Regions from separate parts of the Vibrio sp. SCSIO 43133 genome, predicted to be linked through region 2. Evidence: predicted binding sites of a transcription regulator. Region 2 holds the regulator's gene; the other holds the start of a gene.
The links. Region 2 encodes CRP, which controls carbon source genes, mostly activating them, when cyclic AMP is high. Its sites were predicted from a motif close to TGTGANNNNNNTCACA; they were not measured.

Region 1 (5,288 bases), 900 kb from region 2:
CAGTATCAGTGAGTGTATTAGCAATGAGCAAGACTCGCTCAATCGCTTCAAGCTGCTCGGTAAACTTTGTCACCCAAATCTCTGAAGAGCCGCTAATACCTTGTTTACTCAATGCGATGATTTTATCTAAGTTTCGCTCGGCTTCTATAACGCAAGGTTGAAGCAGTAAGTTGGAAGCGGAGAAAAGGTGTTCATCAAAGAGTGGCTTTTTATGACCACGATTTTGAAAATCAAATTCTTGAGCATCTTGATGGAGTTGTTTTAGTCGAGCTTTAACTTCTGACAATTTCATTGCAGCTCCCCTTTCTCTTCTATCAAATTATAACCAAGCATCATACGCTAGTTTGATGGCCAGAATGCTTACCACGGTAACAAAGATAGGTCGAATGAACTTGGCACCAAATCGAATAGCGGAATGCGCGCCGATATAAGCACCAGCCATTAAGCACAGCCCCATGGTTAAGCCCAAGACCCAATTAATATGGCCCAACACCGCGAACGTTATCAGTGAGGTAAAGTTACTGGTGAAGTTCATAGCTTTTGAGAGACCGGAAGCGAATAAAATGTTCAGCCTGTATAAAGCCATTGAACTGACTGTCCAGAATGCACCAGTACCAGGACCCGCAACACCGTCGTAAAAGCCTAAAGACAGTCCTTGTAAGTACTGCTTTCGATTAAACTTTGGACAGCCTACATGGATCTTGTTCTGTTCATCGCCTTGAGGTGCTTTTTGAAAAACCGTGTAGAGCGCTGCGGCAAGAATAATAAGAGGTAGGATCTTTTCTAACCATTCGGTGCTGATCATATCAACAACGAGAGTACCAATAGTCGCGCCGATGAGTGTCGCAATAAAAGCTCGATACCAGCATTCAGGGCTAAATAACCTTTTGCGATAGTAGGTAAACGCTGCGGTAGATGAGGCAAACGTAGCTGCTAGCTTGTTAGTACCGAGTGCTATGTGTGGGGGAAGCCCTAGCGATAGCAGTGCAGGTACCGTTAGCATTCCGCCGCCGCCTGCGACCGCGTCAATAAAGCCTGCAGCAAAGGCGACAAGCGCCAAAATAACCAACATGCTAGGTTCGATAAATTCCATCGAGATTTGAGACCTTAGTATTCTATTGTTCTTTTAAAAGGGGGTAGGGAATCGAGCAGAGACTTGCCATACCTTTTTGTGACGATTCGCCTATCGAGAATATAGAGAGTTCCACAGTCTCTTTCTTTACGTAGCAAACGGCCTGCAGATTGTATCAGTTTTTTACTCGCCTCTGGAACTGTAATCTGAAGAAACGGATTGCCACCTTTGCTCTCTATATATTCGGCGTGTGCTTGCTCGATGGGAGAAGTCGGCACCGCAAAAGGTATTTTAGTGATAATCAAGTTCTCTAGTAGCTCCCCTGGTAAGTCTAGCCCTTCGGAAAAGCTTCCTGTTCCAAAAAGCACACTGGTTTTTTGACATTGAGTCAGTGTTTTATGTTTATTTAGAATTTCTGTACGTGACTTCTCGCCTTGAATCTGCAGATGCCAACCTTTTAGAGCGAATTTCGATCGCACCTCATCGGCAACTTTATTCATTTGCCAATAAGAGGAAAACAGCACTAAATTACTTTTGCCGTCCTGAATAAAGTCGAACAGCTTTTCAGTCAACTCTTCAGTAAACTGAGGGGCCTGCGGTTCATTACGCATTTGGGGCACAATAAGCTCTGCTTGTTCTGCATAATTAAAAGGTGACGCTAAAGCTAAAAATTGGACGCCATCTTCAGATTTCTGACTGATACCTGCTTGGTTACAGAAAAAAGCGAAGGAATTGAGTGCACGCATCGTCGCTGAAACAAGGACGGCGCCTACACATCGAGACCATAACTGCTGATCTAATTGCCAGCCTACCTCAAGGGGCGCGACACTGATTACGTAGTCACCCTCACGCTCTTTGCTTTTTTCTACCCAGCGTGCCAATGGTGCACCTTTCTCTTTTTTAGGCTCGGCCATGAGTTGCCATACCGCGGCTAGATTATCAAATCGCTGAATATAGAAACCCAATTCGGCTAAAGCGGGCTCGGCTAGTTTGGCTGAAACCTCTCCGTCTTTGAGTCTTTCTGAAATGAGGTCAGCAATTTTCGCCGATGCTTGTGCGCCTTTTTGAGAAAACTGTTTGAGTGCTTTAGACTGCTCTTCTAGCCAGCTGGGTAACTCGCCATTCTCGAAACGACAACTGTCTTCTTCAAATGGAAGACCAGAGCAATAAGAATTGACCTCATTTAATAGAGGGATGAGCTGCTGTATGGAATCCTGTAGTTCGTTGCGAAAGCGACCAACCCGCTTCTCGTCAGCTAAACCAGAGAACTTACTCGCAGACTGATTCAATCTTTCTAACCAAGAGGTGGCACCCTTTAAAGTAGCCGCAGCGGATGCATGGTCTCGAGCTACGTGCGGTAGATGGTGAGCCTCATCGAAGATAAAAATGGTATTTTCGGGATCTGGGAGGATGACGCCGCCGCCAAGGTCTGCGTCCGCCATTACCAAACTATGGTTGGCAATAATGACATCGTTTTTATCAAGTTCAGAACGCGCTTTAGCGAATGGGCAGCCTCGGTGAGCTGGTAAACTGTTATTGCAGCTGTGCTTTTCGCTAACGATGGTTTGCCAAATGACATCATCAATGGGCTTCGGCCAGGAGTCTCTGTCTCCGTCCCATTTACCTTGAGCTAGCTTCTCGTACATGAGTTGAAGCTGTTCGATATCAGATTTTTTAGGCTTACTTTCAAACATGGCCATTTGACCACCATCGGCACTGCATGCCACGGCCAATTTCTCGGCGCAGCAATAACGCTGTCTTCCTTTAGCAATAATAAAAGAGAAGTTTTGATCGGTAATACGTCGGAACAGTGGCAAATCCTTATCAAGTAACTGTTCTTGCAAGGCAACTGTTGCGGTAGAAATAACCACCTTACGATTATTTTGAACGGCAACAGGTATAGCTGCCATTAAATAAGACAGGCTTTTTCCAATCCCTGTCCCTGCTTCTGCAACAATCATCCGTGTTGATTTGTGATACTGACCACAAAGTGTTTTAGCGATCTCTGAAACAAGATAATTCTGAGCTCGACGCGGAACAAAGTTTTCTAGTTGATTCTGAAGGTTTTGATAACTCTGGCGAATGGATTGTTGGATTTTATTGGTAAGCATAAACAGCCCTAAATTGACGACGAGCGAGTGTAGCACACTTTAGCTAGTGAAAAATATGTTCAAAAACAGTCGCATCTAGTGTGGGTATTTAGATCAAAGTCACAAAAAATAAGTGAACTTTCATATTAGGTTATATTTTTCGCATGATAAAAAATATAAAACGCCAAAAAACATACTTGTAACGAATAAAGTTCTGGTTGATGTATATAATTCACACTGTTTATAGAATTATATTTATGATTGTTACCTAAAAACAAGACTGGAGTTGCAATTGAAAGGTGTTCAAAAAATTTGCGATACATCACTAATAAATTTGTAACTCATTGATTTATTTGGTTTTATATATATTTATTTATTTCGTTTAGAGTGTTTGACATTGTCTGATAACTTTTGCATTCTTGGTTTCGAGATTTAAAGACGCTGAATCAACCAAAGGACAAAAGGTTGTCGTTCTGAAGGAAGGTTTAGACGTCACATATATTAAAAAAGGGAACCGAAAAGGAATTCCCATCTAAGAAAAGGCAGTGGATTATCATGAAAAAAACTCTAGTAGCTCTAGCTGTACTAGCAGCGGGTTCTGCGCAAGCAGGTATCGAAATCTATAACGAAAACAAAGTTACTGTTAACCTAAAAGGTGACATTGAAGTTGTTTACTTGAAAGATGTGACTGATGGCGCTGAATTCCAACAGCAGATTCAAGACGCAGACTTTGGTTTTGATACTCGCTACGCAATCAACGATGACCTTCAGTTTGGTGCATATTGGGAATTTGATGGCGCAAACGACAGTGTAACTAAAGGTACAAGCAAAACAGTTGAAGCTGGTAACACTTACGTAGGTGTTTATTCTCAAGCAGCTGGTTCTTTGATCGTTGGTCGTCTTGACTCAGTCCTAGACGATGCAGGTATTGGCTCAGATTACCAATTTGGTGTGAACTCTTTCTTCTCTAAAGGTTCTCCATTTGGAGCTGACGAGTCTGTTCGTTACGACCTTGATAAAGGCATGTTTTATGGTGCTTTAGCGTATAAGCAAGACAAAAACGGCAACGCAAGTCTTGGTAAAGACGGTTACATGTTCGATGGTAAAGTCGGTGTACGTGTAGCTGATTTTGACTTTACAGGTTTCTACGGCAATGCAGATTTCTCTGGAGATGATGCACGTCTAGGTGGTTCAGACGCTAAATTGGAAGGTAAAGAAACTCTTTACGCAGTAGAAGGTCGTTGGGCTGGTGTTGAAAACCTAAACCTAGAGCTAGGTTACTATAACATGAAGCTAGATCCTACTGGTGATGAGTCACTTACACGTCAAACTTACGCGTTTGCTGCAGACTACACTATTAATCAAATTGTCATCGCAGCGGGTGTAAGCCAATCTAAGTATGATGAAGACCTAACTGATGGCGCTAACGGCACATGGGATACACAAACTAACTGGTTTGTGAATGCTGGCTATCTTGTAGCTCCAGGTGCGACTATTTATGCCGAAGTCGGTGGTAATGATGGTTACTCGAACGTAGCTGCAGAAAATCAACCAGATGACATTAGACAAAATGGTACAGGTTTCGCAGTTGGTGTTAAAGCTGAATTCTAATAGCTGAAACTAAAGTGTTATATACTGATAGAGCCACCTAACGGTGGCTCTTTTTTATGCAAGGAATCAACGTTTTATGGCCAAATATTCTTAAATATGGCTATTTTAGTACAAAAATCTATGGCATTCTAAATGCCATAGCCCAATTGTATTTTGTAAGGGAGTAGGGTCTGTGAAAAAAAGTATGGTGGTCGCGTTAGTTGCTCTTTGCTATTCATTTTCAGTCAGTGCAGCGACACTCATTCCGTTGAAAGGTGTCTCAGTTTTTTTCATTAATGGTCAGGAAGCGGATAATAGAATCGGGGAAAACGAGCTGGTCCCCGGAGAAAACCAAGTCGTCGTTAGAATGGATAAAAAGGTGGGTAAGGGAGGCAGTGCAAGTGTATATACTTCTGCTCCTTACGTTATCACATTCAATGTCTCTGGTGATGAAGTAAAAATCAATCATCCAGTAGCCAGAAGTGAGCAAGAGGCAAAAGCCGCATTTAGAACAGGTCAGCCTGACTGGCGTATCA
Region 2 (15,565 bases):
AACTCGCGAGTGGTTTGATGAGGTAATGGTACCTTGCTACAACCCAATGGAAATGATTCCAGTAAAAGGCGAGGGTGCTCGCGTTTGGGACCAGCAGGGGAATGAATATATCGACTTCGCGGGTGGTATTGCCGTGAGTTGTTTAGGCCACTGCCATCCGGCGATGGTAAATGCAGTTACTGAACAAGCTAACAAGATTTGGCATCTGAGTAATGTCATGACCAACGAGCCAGCACTGCGCTTGGCGAAAAAACTGACGGAAGTTAGCTTTGCTGAACGAGTTTTCTTCGCTAACTCAGGTGCGGAAGCCAATGAAGCGGCGCTGAAACTAGCACGCCGCTGGGCGGCAGATGTTCATGGTACTGAAAAGTCAGAAATCATTGCTTTTAACCAAGGTTTCCACGGTCGTACTTTCTTTACGGTCACTGTTGGTGGTCAAGCCGCTTATTCTGACGGTTTTGGTCCTAAGCCGGGCGACGTATCACACATTCCTTATAATGATATCGCTGCGCTTGAAGCTCAGATGTCAGAGAAAACCTGTGCAGTGATGATGGAGCCGCTACAAGGTGAGGGTGGTATTGTTTCTCCTCAGCCTGAGTTTGTTCAAGCAGTTCGTGAGTTATGTGATAAATATAATGCACTGCTTATTTTTGATGAAGTGCAAACGGGTAATGGCCGTACTGGTCACTTTTATGCCTATCAAGGTCTAGGTGTAACGCCCGATATTTTGAGCACTGCGAAATCTCTTGGTGGTGGTTTCCCGATTGGCGCTATGCTAACGACTGAGAAACTTGCTGCACACATGAAAGTGGGGACGCACGGTTCTACTTATGGCGGTAACCCGTTAGCGTGTGCGGTAGCAGAAGCGGTTGTAGATGTGGTGTCGAGCCCAGATGTTCTGGCTGGTGTCGCTGAGCGCGAAGCGTGGTTCCGCGATGGTCTACAAAAAATAAACGCAAAATACGGTATTTTCAGCGAAATTCGTGGAAAAGGCCTACTTCTTGGTGCTGCGCTGAATGAAGAGTGGCAAGGTCGTGCTCGTGATGTTCTAGTAGCTGCAGGCCAACAAGGCCTAATGGTCTTGGTTGCGGGTGCAAATGTGGTTCGTTTTACCCCATCATTGGTGATTACCAAACAAGAAGTTGAAGAAGGATTAGCTAAACTAGATAAAGCGATCAGCACCTTAGTGGCGTCGTAAACTTAGTTAGCAATTAAATACTCTCTCGGATGTTTGGATGTGCCGGGAGAGTTTGCGTCAGGAGGGATTATTGATGCTTGTTGTTCGTCCTATCTCTATGTCTGATTACGACGCGCTGCATACTTGCGCGGTAGAATCAGGACACGGTTTTACTTCTCTTCCTGTGAATGAAGAGCTTCTTACTAACCGAATTACCCATTCTGAATACAGTTTTGCCAAGCAAGACGTGACGACGCCGACCGATGAAGGTTATTTGATGGTGGGTGTTGATACAGAAACTGGTGAAGTGGCGGGTACCACAGGTATAGAAGGTGCGATTGGCTGGGATGTCCCTTTCTATTCTTATCACATTAGTACGGTGGTGCACTCGTCACCAAAACTCAACGTCAACAATGTCGTTAAGCTTCTGACCTTTGGGAATAATTACACTGGATGCAGTGAGATTTGTACCTTGTTCTTACGCCCTGAATTCCGTGGCGGATTGAATGGTCGATTGATGTCTAAATGCCGCTTTTTGATGATGGCAGAGCACCCAGAACGTTTTTCTAAAACGATTTTTGCTGAAATGCGTGGTGTGTCCGATGCGGAAGGCAATTCTCCATTTTGGAAGTGGTTACAAGAGCATTTCTTTTCTATCGATTTTACATTGGCAGATTATCTGACCGGAATTGGTAAAAAAGGCTTTATCGCAGATCTAATGCCAAAGCTTCCTATCTATATCAACTTGCTCAGCAAAGAAGCGCAAGAGGTGATTGGGCAGGTGCATGAGAATACGCGTCCGGCTTTGAAGCTGCTTGAAAACGAAGGCTTTACTTGCCGTAACTATGTCGACATTTTCGATGCAGGCCCAACGGTTGAATGTGACCTTCGCAATATTCAAGCGGTTCGTGACTCTTTCCGAGCTCAAGTAGCGATTGCAGAGCATTCGAGCTCTCAAGATTATTTGGTGGCAAATACCTCGTTTGAGAACTTCCGAGCGGTCGCGGCCAAAGCGGCATACGACCCAGAAAGTGGCAAGGTATTGCTCACAGCAGAAGCAGCACAAGCACTGAATGTCTCCGAGGGCGATATGGTGCGTATGCTGGCTCAATAACAGTCAAATAATAAGATGGTGGTCGATTACCACCACGGTTTAAGAGAAGCGGAAGTTCTGCTTGCTCTTAGCTCATTCAATTTAAGGAACTTCACTATGACTCAATGGATCGCAGGTAACTGGGTTGCAGGCCAAGGTGACACTTTTCAGTCACTATCCCCATACAACAATCAAACTATTTGGGAAGGTCAGTCAGCCACTGCTCAACAGGTTGAAAGCGCCGTCTCTGCTGCTCGTCAGGCATTTATCGAGTGGAAGAAGCGTCCATTTGAAGAGCGTGAAGCCATCGTTTTGTCTTTCGCAGAGAAAGTGAAAGAACGTAGTGAAGATATTGCCATAGCCATCGCCAAAGAAACGGGTAAACCGTTATGGGAAACGCGCACTGAAGCGGGAGCGATGGCTGGAAAAATTGCGATTTCTATTCGTGCTTATCATCAGCGTACCGGCGAGACCCAACGCGAAGCCGCTGGCAACCAAATCGTCCTCCGTCACAGGCCTCTTGGTGTCATGGCTGTCTTTGGGCCTTATAATTTCCCTGGTCACCTACCTAACGGTCACATTGTGCCTGCGTTACTAGCAGGGAACACAGTGGTCTTTAAACCGTCTGAGCAGACGCCGCTAGTTGGTGAGTTAGCAATGAAACTTTGGGAAGAGGTTGGTCTTCCATCTGGTGTCATTAACCTTGTTCAAGGCGGCAAGGAGACGGGCATTGCGCTTGCTGATTCTAAAGGCATTGATGGCGTACTGTTCACAGGTAGCGCCAATACGGGACACATTCTGCATAGGCAATTCGCGGGGCAACCGGGCAAGATGTTAGCGCTAGAAATGGGCGGCAATAACCCGCTGGTGATCAGTGAAGACTTTGGGGATATTGATGCTGCGGTTTATACCATTTTACAATCGGCATACATTAGTGCTGGACAACGCTGTACCTGTGCAAGACGCCTTTATGTGCCATTTGGGCAAAGAGGTGATCAACTGGTTGAACGCTTAGTTTCTGCAATTGGTAAGATTCGTATCGATGAGCCTTTCGCCAAACCAGCACCATTTATGGGGCCACAAATCTCTGAACAGGCGGCTGACCATATTATTGCGGCGCAAGCCGAGCTTCTGAAACTAGGTGGCAAGAGCTTAGTGGAAGCGAAACGCCTACAAGCTGCTTTCGTTACGCCTGCGTTGATTGATGCAACGAATATCGAGCAGCTACCAGATGAAGAGTACTTTGGTCCCTTGTTACAGCTAGTACGCTATGAAACGCTACCACAAGCAGTAGAACTCGCAAACGATACTCGCTTTGGTTTGTCGGCAGGTTTGATTTCGCAAAGCGATGAAGAGTGGCAGTACTTCGTTGACCATATTCGTGCAGGCATTGTAAACCGTAACCGTCAGCTTACTGGAGCGAGTGGTGATGCGCCATTCGGAGGACCTGGTGCATCAGGTAACCTAAGACCAAGTGCTTTCTATGCGGCCGATTACTGTGCATACCCTATGGCGTCCATGGAAGGAGACAATACCGTGCTTCCTGCAACGCTAAGCCCTGGTATTGAACTCTAAGGAACTTCTGTTATGACTGTAGACGCTCTATTTAACCATTTATGGCAAGACTATATTCGCCGTCTTTGCCCTTCTGCTGATAAAGTCCATGCTCTGCTCAAAGAGGATGAAGCGCTGATTAACGACCACATTGCGCTACGTACTTTTAATGTCGGCCCTCTGGGCATCGATTCGTTGGCAAAGCACTTTATCGCTCTTGGCTACAAAGTCTCTGGTGATTATGTGTTTGAGGCCAAGAAGCTCTCTGCGATTCATTTAGAGCATAGTAATGCTGTATTACCAAAAGTGTTTATTAGTGAGCTTAGAGTCGAACTGTGTTCGCAGCAGCTGCAAGATATTGTCGCTAAGCTGGTGGCTCAAGTTGAAGCGGCGAAGTTGGATAGCGCAGACTTCCTTTATGGTGGGCGTCTATGGGACTTGAGTTACGCTGATTTTCAGACGCTAGCCGAAGAGAGCGAGTATGCATCGTGGTTGGCTGCCCACGGTTATGGTGCTAACCACTTTACGGTGAGCGTAAATCAGCTGGATCGTTTTCAGGAAGTCGTAGAAGTAAACCAACATCTTCGTGAGGCCGGTTTTGCTATCAATGAATCTGGCGGTGAAGTTAAAGGTTCTCCTGAGGTGTTACTTGAGCAGTCTTCAACGATGGCGGATAAAGTGCCGGTGATGTTCACCGATGGTGAACAGGCTATCCCTGGCGGCTTCTATGAGTTTGCTAAGCGATATCAAATGGCGGACGGCAGTTACTATCAAGGTTTCGTTGCGGCATCTGCGGATAAGATTTTTGAGAGTACGCACCAATAAATAATAAAAAAGCCACCTCGCGGTGGCTTTTTAGCTATTAGCTTTTGTAAAAGTAACGTCGCTAGAAATTAACGAGTACCGTAAACAACAATAGTCTTACCGTGAGCAGAGATTAGGTTCTGCTCTTCTAGCATCTTAAGAATGCGTCCCACTGTCTCACGTGAACAGCCAACAATTTGGCCGATCTCTTGACGAGTGATCTTGATTTGCATGCCATCTGGGTGAGTCATTGCGTCTGGTTGCTTCGCTAGGTTTAGTAGCGTTTGAGCAATGCGGCCTGTTACGTCTAGGAACGCTAAGTCACCTACTTTTTGGCTAGTCACTTGTAGACGGCTTGCCATTTGAGCAGATAAGCGCATTAGAATATCAGGGTTAACTTGAATCAGCTGACGGAATTTCTTGAATGAGATTTCCGCAACTTCACAAGGAGATTTTGCACGTACCCATGCCGTACGTTCTTGGTCTTCTTCGAACAAGCCAAGTTCACCAATGAAGTCACCTTGGTTAAGGTAAGACAAGATCATCTCTTTGCCTTCTTCATCTTTGATCAGTACCGCTACAGAACCTTTTACGATGTAGTAAAGAGTTTCCGCTTTCTCGCCCGCATGGATTAGCGTGCTCTTAGAAGGATACTTGTGAATGTGGCAGTGTGAAAGGAACCACTCTAACGTTGGGTCGGTTTGAGGTTTACCTAGAACCATATATCTTACTTCCTCTGCAGGGTATGCTTGCTGCTTTCCATATTTGTTAGCAAGCCCGTTGGTTAAGACTTACTAGCATAAAAGCACTTTGAAGATGGCGCAAGCGATCTTCTGTTTCCTAGAAATAGTATCCTTTTTTGCGCCATTTTTCTTGATTTTAATCGTGTCATCAGACCATTTTTCTATACAAAACTGTGCACATGATCACGGTATAAAAAATCATCTACGGTTAAAGCGTGAAAGCTAACCTATTTTTCCAGTTTCTATGAGCTGTTGAAGTATTGGTCTGACGATTAATTCCATCGCAAAACTCATCTTACCGCCCGGTACCACTATGGTGTCATGTCGCGACATGAACGAGCCATCTATCATTGCCAATAGATAAGGGAAATCGACATTTTTGATACCACGTAGACGAATCACCACGAAGCTTTCATCTAAGCTTGGAATGCCTTTGGCGTTGAGTGGGTTGGAGGTATCCACCGTAGGGACGCGTTGAAAGTTAATATGAGTGCGTGAGAATTGCGGGGTAATATAACTAAGGTAATCATCCATTGAACGGACAATAGAGTCGGTAACCGCTTCTCTGGAATGCCCTCTATCGCGAGTATCACGAACAAATTTCTGAATCCACTCCAAGTTGACTATCGGCACCATGCCGATAAGTAAGTCGACATGTTGAGCTGCGTTTACCTCTCCGTCGACAACACCACCGTGTAAGCCTTCATAAAACAGTACATCGGAATTTTCAGGCAGATCTTGCCAAGGCGTGAATGTGCCAGGCATTTGATTGTATGGTACAGCTTCATCAAACGTATGCAGGTAACGACGGAACTGACCTGTGCCATTTTGTCCGTAGTTGCGGAAGAATTCTTCTAACGCAGGGAAGTCATTTGCTTGCGGGCCAAAGTAACTGATGTGTTTTCCTTGCTCTTTGGCTTTGCGGATCTCGATATCCATTTCTGGACGAGTAAAGCGGTGAAAGCTGTCACCTTCAATAAAAGCGGGCTTCACGCTCATCATGTTGAACATTTTGCGAAACGCTTCTGACGTTGTTGTTGTACCTGCTCCAGAAGAGCCGGTCACCGCAATAATGGGGTGTTTTGCAGACATAACACTTCCTGTGTAATGATAGTTATAATTTTGTTTTGCTAACCCTATGAACCATTTAGACGTTGTTTGCTCATTTAGGTTCAATAGCGTTTTACTATAGCACTAGATTGTCATGCTCACGTCATTTACATCGAACGACGTAGCTGAATATCGACGGTTTCATGTAATTCGGAGAAGACAATTACAGCTTCTCCGCTCTCTAGTTGAGCTTTGACGTGCGATACCTTATCGTCCAACGACCACTCAGTGTCGCCGTAGTCAGTACCTTCACGCAATACGAATTCTTTGATCAAATTATCCAGCGTTTCTGCTGCGATTTGTTGCCATGGAATAATCATAAATACCTCATCACTCTATGATACGGGAGAGTATACCGTCATGTGGACGAGTGGAGTAGGTGGCGATAGTAGTTTGGTAAGGTTTCTTCTAGCCAAAACTTAGGTTGACGCAGACTGCCAGACATAAAACCCACATGGCCGCCACGTTCGTGTAAGCGATAGTCAATATGAGCAGGGAGGGCGAAGTTTGGAATGACTTCATGGCTCATAAATGGGTCATCCTTTGCGTGGATAAATTGAGTGGGAACAGTAATATCACACATTCTTTGTAATCCAGAGCATTGATTGTAATAGTCTTCAGCATCCCGAAAACCATGCAGTGGTGCGGTGATTAGGTCATCAAACTCGTACAGTTTGCGCATGTTTTGGATTTTTTCCGCCGTAAGACCTAATACATCACTGAGAAGGTGCAGTTTGTTTAGCGCGTTCTTTTTCATTGAGCTGAGTAGGTATGAGCGATATAGCTTGGAAAAACCCTGCTCAATTCGTCGAGCACACGCACCGAGATCCAACGGTGCAGAGACAATCGTCGCACCATCCAGCTTGCTGTCATTCTGGTAGTGAGCAAGATAATTCGTCAGCATGTTGCCCCCTAACGAAATGCCCACAGCAGCCTTTTTGGCATTTGGGTAACGATGATCCAAAAGCTCGATGAACTGCCTAGCGTCACCAATTTCACCAGAGTGATAGGCACGAGCTAGCCGGTTCGGGTTGGGACCGCAGCCGCGAAAGTGCATCATAACAGACAGCCAGCCTTGCTGAGCAAAAGCGTGCATTAAGCCATTGGCATAAGGGCTATTGAAACAGCCTTCTAGCCCATGAAACAGAACAAAAACAGGTTTGCTTTTCGCGCTTGATGAATGAGGCTCTTCACTCCATGCAAGCTCAACAAAGTCGCCATCTGGCGTGTCCAACGTTTCCCAAATTGGTTCAAACAAAGGCTTTCTTCTTACGAAGCGAGGAATCAAGGTTTGTATGTGCGGGTTACCAAGTCCTTTGGCGGCAATAAATTTAGCAGTACTCATAAGGTGAATTCATCGACTGTGTTGGATAATAACAGGGCTCTTAATTTGTCTACGCCGATTTGAAGTTGTTCGATCGTTTGTGGCGAGCTTAACGACAAACGCACAGCCGGCGCTACCGAGCCTCCGGGTGGGGCAAACAGTTCACCGGATTTAACGATAATACCCATGTCTTGGGCTTTGCTTACGAACTCACTAAGGCGCCAGTTTTCTGGGAGGGTTAACCAAATATGAAACCCACCTGTTTGATAGCCTAGCTCAAAACCATCGAGGGCACGTGTCGCAATATCAATACGCGCTTTCATCTCTCTGTGTATGAGCATTAAGTTACGTTCTGCGTCACCAGAGGTTAGCATTTCACAGGTTAGTGCGGTGAGTAGAGGGCTAATCATCCAGCTATGAGTTTGTAGCGTTACCAATAGCTTTTGATACAGTTTTTCTGGTGCATGGACATAGCCCACCCTCAACCCGGGAGCGAGGCATTTTGAGAAAGCGCCAATATGAACCACTCGTTCTGGGGCGTAATTCACCATAGGGGCTGGTGGAGATTCGAGTAGCAATCCGTTGATTTCATCTTCAATGATGTAAACATTGTACTGCTCACACACACGAATAATATCGAGTCGACGCTCTTCAGGCATGATGGCCGTGGTCGGGTTTTGTAGTGTCGGCGTGAGATAAATAAATCGTGGTGAATAGCGCTGACAACAGACTTCAAGCGATTCTGGAGTGACACCAAACTCATCCATCTCAACCCCTTTTAGGGTCAATTGGTTCTGGCGCGCTAGGCTAATGACGCCTGGATAAGTGTACTTTTCAACCAACACCGTATCACCTGCTCTGGTGAAAGTATCTAAAACCATTTGAATGGCATGTTGAGCCCCCGAGCTAAATAGTAGCTTGTGGGCGTGCAGTTTAATGCCTTTACTGTTTAACCACTTAGTGACAATCGAACGATGCGCATCCAGACCAGAAGGAGGCTGATAGATCATTAGTTGGTTCAAATGAGCCGGAGAGGTGGAGATCCTCTGCATCGCTTGCTTCAGCATGTCACTACGATCCAGCTGCGGTGGAATGTTATAACCAAAATTGTATTCATTCGGATCGACACTGCTTTCTTCAAACGCCCAGCTGGGTTTATTGGTATCAGCCACATAAGTGCCGGCACCTACTCGAGCTTCAACTAAGCCACGACGCTCGATTTCAGAATAGGCGCGAGTAATGGTGCCAACCGTGACATGCAGCTGATCAGCAAGCCAACGATGGGTCGGCAGCTTGCTGTTGCTTGCCAATTCTCCTGACTCAATTTGATGTGCGATCTGATCGGCGATCTGTTTGTAGATCGGTGTTGGATCCTGCTTGTATACCGTAATTGTTTCGATTGTCATGGTGACAATAAACCTTTTGCGTCTGTTTTGATCGTTTGTTAGGGTTATTTTGGTCGCTAATTAACAATAAAGCAACGTAATTTTTGTAATTGTATCGGTACAATTTTTTGGAGGAATCATATGGATTGGTCATTTTTCTTGTCTGTGGCACTTTTTGCCGTTGTCATGACTGGGACCCCTGGCCCAAATAATGTCATGTTGACAGCTTCAGGCGCGAACTTTGGCTACATGCGCTCGATACCTCATTTTTTCGGTATTGGATTTGGCTTGATTAGCCTCATTTTGCTCAATGGTGTGGGTTTAGGTGTGGTGTTTAAGACTTACCCAGTGGTGCAAGAAATTTTGAAATGGCTTGGTAGTGCATACTTGTTGTATTTGGCTTGGCGCATTCTAACCGCTGGTATTAACAAAGGAGATGGTGCTCAGCAGGCAAAGCCCATGACATGCTTGGAAGCAATGTTGTTTCAATATCTGAATCCTAAGGCGTGGGTTATGTCAGTTACGGCGGTCAGTTCATTTGCCATTGCTGGTGAGTATTATTGGTGGTCCTTGATTGGCATTTCGGTGATTTTTCTAGTGGTTCAGCTACAAACTTCGTCTGTGTGGGTTGGTTTTGGCACCTTTATTCGTCGTTGGCTGTCGACTCCCACTGCGTGGCGACGCTTTAACTCTAGCATGGCGGCGCTGACAGCTTCTTGTGTAGTGTTTATCTGGTAGGGAGTTCGCTGATAGGCTTAGCAAAGATCAATCCCAGATGTTCGGCGCCAAGTTGTCGACAGTAGATCAGTACTAGTGGCTCGTGATCGTGGGGGATCAGTGCGAGGCTATTGATACAGTCAACAAGATCGGACTGCTGTTGTTTTTCCAGACTGAGTTCAAATTCTAGGGCTTCACGATAAAGGCTATCAACTACGTTGTGTTTGAGTTGGCGACGGATATCGCGATATTGGTGCAGGAGCTGTTCGGTTCGCCCTAAGCAAGACTGGACTAGATGCCAGTCTTCAGATTGAAAGCGAACCGATTGTTCATCGAGCCATTTCAGCAACAGCAGCAGATTCACATTACCATGAAATTGATTTTGCAAATTTAAGCACGCTTCTTTCACTTCACGCACACCGTAATATTGCAGGCTAAACTGCCAAAGGTGTTCTAGGGTGAGTGTGGAAGATACGTGCTCTGTTGTCATTACTGATTAAATTCCTGTTCCATTTGCTCAAGAACTTCTTGCTGGGCCATCCACTCCATTTCTACGTCTTCGAGCTCGGATTTGCTAGAAGCCTGTTTGGCAAGTACTTCATTGAGTTTAGCTTTATTTTCCGCATCATACAGAGAAGTATCGGACAATTGCTCTTCTGCCTCAGCGACAAGGGCGGATAACTTATCCATTTTTTCTTCAAGTTTTGTCAGTGTTTTGCGAATTGGTGCAGTTTGCTTTCTAAACTCTGCTTCTTTACGTTTCTGCTCTTTCTTCGCTGCTGCGCTATTGTTAGAGCTTTTCTCTGGCTCGTTCTCTTGGGCTTCTTTGCGCTCTAGTCGCTGCTGGTCGGTGAGCCACTTATAGTAATCCACCAAATCACCATTAAATGGTGCCACTTGGCGATCGTGCACAAGATAAAGATCATCGGTGGTCGCGCGCAATAAATAGCGGTCGTGACTGACGATAACCATCGCACCTTCAAAGGTTTGCAGTGCCAAAGTTAGCGCTTGGCGCATATCAAGATCTAAGTGGTTGGTCGGTTCATCTAGTAGTAGTAAGTTTGGTTTTTGCCACACGATCAGAGCCAACACCAGACGTGCTTTTTCACCGCCAGAAAAAGGTGCGACTTTCTCCAGCGCTTTTTCGCCTTGGAAACCAAAACTACCTAAGTAGTCACGAAGCTGCTGCTCGGTATGTTGAGGCGCAATTTGCATCATGTGCTGTAAAGGTGTTTCTTCCGGATGAAGTGTCTCTAATTGATGCTGAGCAAAGTAACCGATTTTCACGCCTTGCGAGTAGTTGAGATCGCCACCCTTTGCGTTGAGCTCTCCAGAAAGCAGCTTAATCAGTGTCGATTTACCTGCGCCATTACGACCTAGCAGACCAATGCGGCTACCGGGAACGAGATTTAGACGAATCTTCTCTAATATGACGTTATCGTCGTAACCGGCCGAGACATCATCCATCATAATGATAGGGTTAGGAAGCGCGGCTGGCTCTCTAAATTCGAAACTGAATGGATTATCAAACTGAGCGGGAAGTACCTTCTCCATGCGTTCTAACGCTTTAATACGGCTTTGTGCTTGGCGAGCTTTAGACGCCTTATAACGGAAGCGGTCAATATAGCTTTGCATGTGAGCCATCTGCTTTTGTTGCTTCTGATACTGCGCTTGTTGCAAGATCAGTTTTTGCGCACGCTGATCTTCGAACGAAGAATAGTTCCCCGTGTACTCATTTAGCAGTTGGTTTTCGATATGAATAATGCGACCAACGATCGGATCCAAAAAGTCTCGGTCGTGCGAGATCAGAACCAAGGTACCCGGATAGTTTTGCAGCCAACGCTCTAGCCACATGACGGCGTCTAGATCTAAGTGGTTGGTTGGTTCGTCGAGTAGCAGTAGATCAGATCGGCATAGTAGAGCTTGTGCGAGGTTTAAACGCATGCGCCAACCACCTGAGAACTGCGTTAGGCTCCAACTCATTTGTGCTTGACTAAAGCCAAGGCCGTCAAGCAGTTCAGCGGCACGTGCACGGATGCTGTAGCCACCAATCACTTCAATCTTACCGTGAAGCTCTGCCACTAGTGTGCCGTTGTCTTGTTTCTCGGCTTCAACCAGATCTTGTTCTAGTGCACGATATTCTCTATCACCATCAATGACATATTCGATAGCACTGCGGTCTAACGCAGGGGTTTCCTGTGCTACCCAAGCTAACTCCCAATGCGCAGGTTGGCTAAACGAGCCAGCATCGATGGAAAGCTCATCTTTTAGTAGAGCAAATAGTGTGGATTTACCACAACCATTTTTACCTACTAAACCTACTTTATCACCTGGGTGAATGGTTGCAGAGGCTTGATCGAGGAGTGGTTTACCACCTCGAAGCAATTGAATATCAGAGAAGGTGATCATATGAATACAGCTAGCTTGTTATTGAGTTTTTGACCAACGAATACTAGGGGCAAAGTGTTTAAATGTCGATCATTATCCGATCCTACTCATCGCAAACTAACCTGCACCTTGGCGTAAGTTTGGGTTATGATGGAACAAACTGATAACAAAAATAGAATGATTTAAATAACAATCATATCTATCTACCCTTAAGCTTTAAGGGTATCGCTAGGTTTAAGGATAGACGTCTAGGAATGACTTCCATACTCGAAAGCACCAACACATCCCCCAAGGTTCTGGTCATCTATGCCCATCCAGAGCCGCAAAACTCGATTGCCAATCAGGTTATGCTCAAGAAGATTCAATCTCTTGATAATGTCACCCTAAGAGATCTGTACGCTCTGTATCCTGACTTCTTTATTGACGTTAAAGCTGAGCACCAGCTTTTGCTCGAGCATGATGTAATTGTGCTTCAGCATCCACTTTATATGTATTCCTGCCCCTCTTTATTAAAGGAGTGGATTGACCGTGTGCTGGGTAAAGGCTTTGCCTTCGGTGATGATTGCGCATTGGAAGGTAAGTACTGGCGCAGTGTCATTACCACTGGTGGTAAAGAGTCTGCCTTTAGTCAATCGGGCTACAATAAGTACCCGTTAGAGCAGATTTTGCAGCCATTCGAGCTGACGGCTGCCTTGTGTAAAATGCAGTGGATGGAGCCGCTGGTGCTCTATTGGTCACGACGTGTCGGTGATATGGAGCGATATCAACATGCGGAATTGTACCGCCAATGGTTAATGCATCCGTTTGATGAATCTTTGATGATGTCCACGCTGCAAGTTGCGGAGGTGGAACATGGCGATGACTAACGATTTCTTGCAAAGCGGTGTTATTTTCCTCTCTGCTGCTGTGGTTGCGGTTCCCATTGCCCAGCGCCTTGGATTGGGCAGTGTTCTCGGCTATCTGTTGGCTGGTGTTGCCATTGGCCCATGGGGGCTAGGGCTTATTAGCGATGTGGATGAAATACTTCATTTCTCCGAATTTGGTGTCGTACTGCTGCTGTTTTTAATTGGCTTGGAACTGAATCCTAAGAAGCTGTGGCAGATGCGAGTTCCCATCCTTGGTTTAGGTGGTGCACAGGTTGTCGTCACTACTTTGATTCTTTCTGCGATTGCTTCTTTATTTAATCTCTCTTGGCAAACCAGTTTAGCGATAGGAATGGGCCTCGCGCTTTCATCTACCGCGATAGCCCTTCGAGTTATTGAAGAACAAGGGCTAGGAGGCGGCGAGACCGGACAGTCCGGCTTTGCCGTTCTGCTGTTTCAAGATATTGCGGTTATTCCAATGTTGGCATTACTGCCATTATTAGCAGGCAACACAGCGGGCAACTGGGCAGACATTATTTGGATGTTAGCGGGCGTTTTAGGCTTGCTGGTGGGCGGCCACTTTCTGATTCGTCCTCTGTTTCGTTATGTCGTCATGAGCGGTGTGCGTGAGTTGTTTACCGTGGCCGCATTGCTGCTAGTGATTGGTATTGCTGCCTTTATGCAAAAGCTTGGGTTATCCATGGCTTTAGGTACGTTTTTAGCAGGGGTGTTACTGGCCGAAAGTGAGTACCGGCATGAGTTGGAAATCGCCATTGAGCCTTTCAAAGGTCTGCTGCTAGGGTTATTCTTTATCGCGGTGGGTATGGCGGTAAACCTTGGATTACTGATTTCTGAACCACTCGCTGTGCTGTTTGCTGTGGTGTCTTTGGTCATTATCAAAGGGCTTATCTTGTACGTACTGGCCCGTTTGTTTGGTATCGGACCGAAATCGCGCAGTAAAATGGCGGCGATTTTAAGCCAAGGCGGTGAGTTTGCCTTTGTCATCTTTACGGCGGCGAGTGCGCAAGGGCTATTGCCTGCCGAAGAGTCTGCCTTTCTGCTAGTTGTGGTGAGTTTGTCCATGGTAACCACACCATTGCTGCTTATGGGACAGAAAAAATGGTTTGAGAAATCACTCAATCATGTAGAAGAAACCACCATTAAAACCGATGTTGAGGATCGACAGCCTAGAGTGATCATTGCTGGCTTCGGACGATTTGGACAAATTGTCGGTCGTTTGATGTACGCCAATAAGGTCAAAGTTACCGTATTAGAAAGTGATGCGAGCCAAATTCACCTGTTAAGAAAATACGGTTATAAGGTGTTTTATGGTGATGCGACTCAGGTGGATTTGTTAAGAGCGGCGGGCGCCGATAAAGCCGAGGCTATCATTATCTGTACCGATTCTCCTGAGGAGATCATGGAAGTGGTGGACCTTTGTCATAACCATTTTCCTAAGCTTAGAGTCTTAGCGAGGGCTCGAAGTCGAGTAGAGGCCTATCAGCTTATGAATCATGGCGTGCAATGTTATTCGCGAGAGACATTTTTGGGCGCCCTAGATTTAGGTCGACAGGCATTAGTGGAGCTAGGATTTCATCCTTATGAGGCAAAGCGCGCAGAAGCGCACTTTAGAAAGCTGGATAATGCCATGCTTAAAGAGTTGTTGCCTCAACACAGTGAAGATAAAGAATTGGCACAAAGATCGAAAGAAGCTCGTAAAGAACTCGAAGAAATCTTTGGCCGTGAAATGGAAAATGATCGCCAATCGCGTAATTTCTGGGATTAACGTTGAAGTTAAAGCTATTGCGGTTGAAGGTCGGAATTAGGAAGTAACATGAGCAGTACCAAGAAACGTTTTATTGCGGGGGCAAGCTGCCCTAAGTGTAGCCAGCAAGACAGTTTGCGCTGGTGGATAGACAACAATGTTGAGTGGGTGGAGTGTGTAGAGTGTGAGTTCAAGGAACAACGCACGCCAAAAGCTGTAGAGAAAACTGAACGCAGTGATGAGGAATTAATCGGAATTTTTAAGCCTGAATGATTGAGTTTCTTATTTCTGACCCCATAATATGCGAACACGCCGCTTAAAGGCGGATTAATTTTTGATGAGATGATCATTTGAGTCGGTTTGCTGTTCGCAAAAAGGCTTTGCTTTAATGATCTCTCAAGGCCAATCCTTTGGAGCTCACATGAAAGTTACTCAGAACGCAGTAGTTAGCCTAGCGTACCAAGTAAAAACAGAAGACGGTGTTGTCGTTGATCAATCAACAGTAGAAGCACCTCTAGATTACCTACACGGTCACAACAACCTAATCGTTGGTCTAGAAAAGGAACTTGAAGGCAAAGAAGCGGGTGATAAATTCACAGCTACTGTTTCTCCAGAGGATGCTTACGGTGAACACAATGATGC

Region 1: the regulator CRP is predicted to act here: its motif matches at 3,272-3,287, upstream of dinG (ATP-dependent DNA helicase DinG).

Annotation. Positions count from the first base shown of each region.
Region 1 is NZ_CP068024.1:2,383,343-2,388,630, reverse strand. Features, by position in the region: gene priC (primosomal replication protein PriC) at 1-292, opposite strand, end outside; gene JKJ11_RS11280 (sulfite exporter TauE/SafE family protein) at 320-1,093, opposite strand; gene dinG (ATP-dependent DNA helicase DinG) at 1,108-3,183, opposite strand; gene JKJ11_RS11270 (porin) at 3,718-4,773, shown strand; gene JKJ11_RS11265 (YccT family protein) at 4,946-5,288, shown strand, end outside.
Region 2 is NZ_CP068024.1:3,280,565-3,296,129, reverse strand. Features, by position in the region: gene JKJ11_RS15430 (aspartate aminotransferase family protein) at 1-1,198, shown strand, start outside; gene astA (arginine N-succinyltransferase) at 1,272-2,291, shown strand; gene astD (succinylglutamate-semialdehyde dehydrogenase) at 2,388-3,845, shown strand; gene JKJ11_RS15415 (DUF1338 domain-containing protein) at 3,858-4,649, shown strand; gene crp (cAMP-activated global transcriptional regulator CRP) at 4,718-5,350, opposite strand; gene JKJ11_RS15405 (phosphoribulokinase) at 5,594-6,463, opposite strand; gene JKJ11_RS15400 (YheU family protein) at 6,589-6,801, opposite strand; gene JKJ11_RS15395 (hydrolase) at 6,840-7,826, opposite strand; gene JKJ11_RS15390 (aminotransferase-like domain-containing protein) at 7,823-9,211, opposite strand; gene JKJ11_RS15385 (LysE family translocator) at 9,332-9,928, shown strand; gene JKJ11_RS15380 (TIGR02444 family protein) at 9,918-10,397, opposite strand; gene JKJ11_RS15375 (ABC transporter ATP-binding protein) at 10,397-12,316, opposite strand; gene kefG (glutathione-regulated potassium-efflux system ancillary protein KefG) at 12,550-13,161, shown strand; gene kefB (glutathione-regulated potassium-efflux system protein KefB) at 13,148-14,944, shown strand; gene JKJ11_RS15360 (YheV family putative zinc ribbon protein) at 14,993-15,196, shown strand; gene slyD (peptidylprolyl isomerase) at 15,345-15,565, shown strand, end outside.